Regions from separate parts of the Solibacillus sp. FSL W7-1436 genome, predicted to be linked through region 2. Evidence: riboswitches for the same ligand, from Rfam matches in the RefSeq annotation. Region 2 holds a riboswitch; the other holds the start of a gene.
The links. Region 2 has a riboswitch for FMN ahead of MKX73_RS13200 (ECF transporter S component). Riboswitches for the same ligand answer to the same signal wherever they lie in the genome.
Positions count from the first base shown of each region.

Region 1: it holds a riboswitch for FMN, as region 2 does, so the genes downstream of both, ribE (riboflavin synthase) here and MKX73_RS13200 (ECF transporter S component) in region 2, are expected to answer to the same signal.

Region 1 is NZ_JBBOWV010000001.1:3,401,072-3,404,333, forward strand. Features, by position in the region: gene ribH (6,7-dimethyl-8-ribityllumazine synthase) at 1-69, opposite strand, end outside; gene ribB (3,4-dihydroxy-2-butanone-4-phosphate synthase) at 85-696, opposite strand; gene ribE (riboflavin synthase) at 711-1,346, opposite strand; FMN riboswitch at 1,467-1,600, opposite strand; FMN riboswitch at 1,700-1,836, opposite strand; gene MKX73_RS16795 (VC0807 family protein) at 2,202-2,885, shown strand; gene MKX73_RS16800 (transcription initiation factor TFIIIB) at 2,908-3,111, shown strand.
Region 2 is NZ_JBBOWV010000001.1:2,691,817-2,695,078, reverse strand. Features, by position in the region: gene brnQ (branched-chain amino acid transport system II carrier protein) at 1-1,077, opposite strand, end outside; gene MKX73_RS13200 (ECF transporter S component) at 1,256-1,831, opposite strand; FMN riboswitch at 2,075-2,249, opposite strand; gene MKX73_RS13195 (hypothetical protein) at 2,354-3,262, opposite strand, start outside.

The DNA.
Region 1 (3,262 bases), 710 kb from region 2:
GAATCGTCCAACGACAATTCCGATTTTTAAATCTGTTCCCACTAATTGTGCTTCAAATGTTTTTCCCATTTTAATTGCTCCTTTTTATACCGATACGGCAGTTAATTTTATATATTGAACTAAGTCTTCGATTGTAATAAATTTCAGGTTATGTTTTTGTGCAAGCATTTCGAGCTGCGGCATGCGGGCCATTGAACCGTCTTCGTTCATAATTTCACAGATGACTGCGACTTCATTCGAACCGCATAGCTTCGCCAGATCAACGCCTGCTTCCGTATGTCCGCGGCGTTCCACCACGCCTCCCTGTTTAGCAATAAGCGGGAATACATGGCCCGGGCGATGAAAATGCTCCGGTTCTGTTGCTGGGTCCAGTAATGCCAGCATCGTTTTAGAACGCTCATATGCACTTATACCTGTTGTTGTCTCGATATGATCGATACTAATCGTAAAAGCCGTTTGATATGTATCGGTATTGCTTTGCACCATTGGATGAAGAGAAAGCCTTTCTGCAATTGCAGAAGAAATGGGCGTACAAATCAATCCTCTTCCGTAAAGTGCCATGAAATTAACATTTTCCGGTGTAGCGAATTCTCCTAAAACTAGAAAATCTCCTTCATTTTCACGGTTTTCGTCATCTGACACAATGATAATCTCGCCGTTTTTCAATGCCTGAATTGCTTCTTCAATTGTATTCATTTGTCACCACTCCTTTAAAATCCTGTACGTTGCAAAAAGTCCATCGTAATCGTACTTTCCGTTTGATTTTGTAAATGTTTTTTTACATATTTTCCGATTAAATCTGTTTCAATGTTCACAACATCTCCCGGCTTTTTATAGCCTAATACAGTCTGATCATACGTATGCGGGATTAAGGAAATGGTAATGAATGTGTCTGTTACATCAAAAATGGTTAAACTCGTGCCGTCAACTGTAATGGAGCCCTTTTTAATACATTCTGCAATCAGATGCTTTTCCATTGCCAGATCAATATAAACTGCATTTGCGACAGGTCTCTTACGCTGAATTGTTGCAGTTCCATCAACATGACCTGAAACAATATGTCCGCCGAAACGACCATTTGCCGACATTGCCCGTTCCAGATTGACAGGCATACCTGCCGCTAATTGCTGGAGACTCGTTGCTTTGACGGTTTCCGGCATCACATCTGCCAAAAATACTGCTTTTGAGAATTGCTTCACTGTCAGACAGACACCATTAACGGCAATGCTGTCCCCGAGTTGGACATCCTCTAAAATTTTGCTTGCGCGAATGGCTAGTTCCATCGCTTGTGTGGACTGGCTGATCGATTCAACCGTACCAAGTTCTTCAATGATTCCTGTAAACATCCTGCTCACCTCTTTTTAATAATAAAAAAGAACCCCGATTGAAGTCGGAGTTCGATGAGAGGAAAATTGAGCATCATCAAATAAGCTTTTTGAATGTATTTTTCAAAAAACTGCTGACATTGCTTCCTTCTCCCATCCAGACTATAACTGTCGGCTTTGGACTCGCACCAAATCCTGCACACAAAGTGGCTCACGGGCTTAGAGATAAACTCATCACCGTCGATTGGGAATTTCACCCGACCCCGAAGGAAAATATTATTTTCAGTGGAAATAAAAAAATCCCGTCACAAGGCGCGACAGGAAAAGTGTATAGCAAAAAATCACATTTAAAATCAACTTTTAAAAATGTGCTGCTATTCCTTCTCCCATCCAGACTATAACTGTCGGCTTTGGATTTGCACCAAAATCCTGCACACAAAAAGTGGCTCACGGGCTTAGAGATAAACTCATCACCGTCGATTGGGAATTTCACCCGACCCCGAAGGAAATTATTTTATTTGAAAATTATTGTAACATAAATACATTAAAAAGCTAATAGTATTTTAGCCCCTACTCACTTTTTATTCCATCAACCTTTTTACCTCTGACGTCTATAAAATTAAAAAAATTTGAAACTTTGCAAAAGGAAATCCGTAGAATAATATACAGAATATTACATAAAAAAGAAAGGAGTAAATTGCGGGCTGTACTATGATTAGAAATTATCCGTTAAAATCTCATTATTTGCTTGATAGCTTCTTTCAAGTTATTAAAATCAGCAATATAGTGTCGGATAATCTTCAGTAATATAAATACTCAAAACACCTTTTACACCCTATAAAGAATCATTAAGCGTTAATGATAATGGAGGCTTTTATGGCGAATAATTCACAGTCGAATAAATACTTTATCTTTCTGGAACTATTGTTTTATGCAGCTTTACCATATGCGATATGGAAATTTGGACGAGAGCCTTTTGGTGACTATGCCGCAATGCTGCTGTCCACTGTTCCCGGAATCATTTATACGGTTTACCGCTTTGCAAAAGATCGGCAATTCAATGTGACGGGCTTGTTTATTTTAGGTTCGATGCTTATAGGTACAACGGTTGATCTGTTGTCGGGTTCCGCGGAACAAATGATTTGGAACAATGTTTATTTAGGTCTTATTTATACATTTTTCTATATCATTTTATTGATTATAAAAAAACCTTTTCCTTTGTATGTTGCAGTTGATTTTGCTTATTTGCAGGGCTATGCACGAAAGGACAGCAAGGCATTATTTTTTCAAAAAGGGATTTTTGGATGGTTTCAGCTCATTCAGATTGTATTCATAATTCGAGGGCTTGTCATGGCGGGAATTACAGTCTTTTTGCTACGAAAATACGGAATTGACAGCTATGGTGATATGCTGATTTATAAACGAGCAGCAAGTTGGGTATTCTCCGGAATTGTAATGGGAATGTTCTTTTACATCAATGTCATTGTACAAAAATATACGAACCGAATACAGGAAAAGAATGATGAAAAGCTTCCGGAATCTGAAGTTGTAGCGGAGTAAATCTTGTGAAAGGGTGATGGAAATGACTAACATTGCAAATAAAAAAGAGTGTCCAAAATGCGGTAGCACGGATTTAGGCAGAGGCAAACATAGCGGGTACAGTGTCATGGCACCTGTTAATAAAATGAGTTTGGGAAGCAATATCGAATATATCATTTGTACCGATTGCGGGTTTATTATTGAGGGCTATGTTGTAAAGCCAGAGAAATTTAAAGGGACTTTTTAACAGGATATGGATGATGGTGCGAACGGTTGGAATAGCGGCTTTTCGCACTTTTTTAATGAGTGCTTTTATTAGAAGAAATTCATTTATTTTAGCACTATGGCAGGAGATTTTAGACTAGATGACGTACTTATTAGCCAATTCGGGACTGATT
Region 2 (3,262 bases):
AATTAACACAATTGCCAGCGGGTAAAGGAACATCAATACTGGAATTGCATATGTAATAATATTCGTTAACCCAAAGTTCGCAATGATAAACGATACAACACATAGCGCCACTACAAATGTTTTATAACTGACTTTCGGAAACACTTCATGGAAAAATTCACTGCATGAAGTGATGAGCCCGATACTCGTTTTCAAACAGGCAAGGACAATAATAATCGCCAACAAAATTGCGCCGTATGAACCGAAGTAATGATCAGCTACTGCAGCAAAAATTTGTCCTCCATTATCAAATGTTCCTATTGCCGTTACACTTGATGCCCCCATATAAGCAATCAGCCCGTATATCAGCATCATCAGTGCCATTGCAAAAATACCTGATTTCCAAGTCGCTTTTGCAATTTCCTTCTTATCTGTAATCCCCGTCCGCTTTATCGCATTGATGACAACAATACCGAACGCAAGAGAAGCAAGCGCATCCATCGTATTATAGCCTTCTTTAAAACCTGTCATAAACGACTCGCTAATATAGGTTCCGGCAGGTTCAACGAATTTCCCCATCGGAGAAAACAGACTAATTCCGATTAATACAAATAAAAAGATTAAAAATGCCGGCGTTAGGTACTTGCCGATAATGTCCATTATTTTCGCCGGATTTAACGAAAAGTAAAAAACAACCGCGAAGAATATAAAACTGAACACCGCAAGCCACAATGTCGTCTGCGAAGGATCGATAAACGGTTCAAATCCAACAACAAACGGTACTGTTGCTGTACGCGGGATTGCAAAAAATGGTCCGATCGTCAAGTAAAGCGCCAATGCAAAAAACAAACCAAACATTGGATGTACTTTACTTGCCAAATCACGCAATCCATTACTACCCGACAATCCGATTGCCAGAATTCCTAAAAACGGCAAACCAATTGCCGTAACTAAAAAGCCAATTAGCGCAAACCAATAGTTCGTCCCTGCCAATTGCCCCATCTGAATCGGAAATATTAAATTTCCTGCTCCAAAAAACATCCCAAACAGCATCGTTCCGATCACTGCATAGGTTGAAAATGGTATTTTCTTGTCCATCATATTCTCTCCTAAGATGTCATTTCATGGTGTTATAATGAAACGTCCAAATTTTCTTAACAATGTACAATATCATATCAGCACTATAACAGAATGACAATAGTAATAGTAAATATAAAAGGAGCGATGTCATAAAGTTATCACTTTTATGACATCGCTCCATCATTTATTATTTAATTTAAGCGGAATATTGTCTGCGCTGATTTTCAATCCAAACACGCATTGTACGGTAAAGCATCGTCACAACAACAAACATCATAATCCCTTTAACAATATTAAACGGTAAAATACCCAACACGATCGTTTCGTACATATTATATTCGAAGCCTAGTAAATACGTGTACAGCGGTAAGAACGCCACGTAGTTTAATGCCGCCATTCCAAGTGACATTACAACTGTTGATACAACCAAGCCTGTCATTAACCCTTTTGCAGAAGGGAATTTTCTATAAATATAGTAAGCCGGTAAAATGAATAATACACCTGTAGCGAAGTTAGCCATATGTCCTACCGGAATTCCTTCAGGAGCCCCTGTGTAAATCCAGTCAAGCACATTTTTAACCAATTCAACCAGGATACCCGCAACAGGTCCCATCGTAATTGCCGCAATCAATGCTGGCACATCACTGAAATCAATTTGTAAAAATACCGGGAACCATGGTAGTGGGAAGTTTAACAACATCAGTACAAATGAAACCCCACTCAGCATTGCGATCGTTACGAATGTTCGTAACTTCAAACTTCTTTTTTGCATATAAATCTCTCCTCTTTGCTGATTCCATCTCGCAAGAAGAAAGGACGTATCAAATCATTTCATGAAAAAACCCCTATGCTAAAATAGAGCATAAGGGAGAAATAGGCACACTTAAATAAAGGGTCTATCTGTGCATTTGCAGCTATTCCTGATTTTTGTAACCGAAAGATATTCCGTTAACAAATAAGGAATTTCAAAATAAGTACTGCAAAGCACGGCATTTTCAAAAAATGACGACCGTACCTTCACCTTCTCCCATCCAGACTATACTGTCGGCTTTGGAATCGCACCAAATCCTGCACACAAAAAGTGGCTCGCGGGCTCGAAAAGTTCGACATAACATCCTCCAAGTAAATGGTCAGAAGTTATAACTTTAATTACCGCCGGTCGGGAGTTACACCCTGCCCCGAAGATGAATCAATATGAAATTATGTAGCAATTACCTTGCTATAACTATTATTATATATAAAAAAAAGGAATTGTAAAGCCCATTGCTTACAATTCCTAGTAAAATTATTTGAATTATTGAAATTCATAGTGGATCCGGTTTGCCGCAACCGGCTTCTCTACTGGTTTAGTGAAGTCAAAACCGCCCCATTGTTCCTGAACAATATTTTCAAATTGAACCTGTTTTTCGAAACTTGCCGCTGTCATTATCAGCCCTTCAATCATTCGCATTGCTTGGGCAGGTTCATAATCCTCCAAGTTTAAAGGTTCTTCAAATGTAATCGTAACGATCGACTCAGCGTCTTCAACTTTTAAATAGACACCCGGCAATATAACTGTTCTGTATATATCATTCGCTTCCACCGTCATATTTTTGACTGCTTCCTGCACATCTTTAAAGCTCATTCGGAAATTCGGACTTAAATAGACCGCCCCATCCCGCATCTGATACATAAAATAATTATATTGCGCGTTCTCATCGTTTAAGAGAAACGGTTCATCCACATCGCCGACATGGTCAAAGTAAATCGGCTTTCCGGCCTTGTTTTCAATTTGCACGTCCATATATGCATCGCTGAAAGTATCGACAAGGGAACCGAGGTAATTTGATAAGGAAGCTGTTCCCGCATCATACTGGTGATCCTCCGGCAGTGTATGAACAAGCCTGTTCCCTTCCTCATGCAATTCACCTTTGTAAGGATGATATTCATTAAATCCGAGAGACTGTTCGTCAAGCAGCGGACTGAATGTGTTATAAAGTTCCAGCTTCGTCGGATTTTCTGTACCCGTTTTTTCGGCAACAATTTCATTTGGAATCAATATGCTTACAGGTACACTTTCCGCATCATCCCCTGCAAGGCCAATCGCAAATAATGTGTTGTCCTCCAGCTCGCTTTCATAAACCAATGTTTGCTCCGGCTGTGCTTCCGTCGAGAAACTATTGATCATGGAGCGTTCATTTTGCGCTGAAGCATCTTCTTTCGC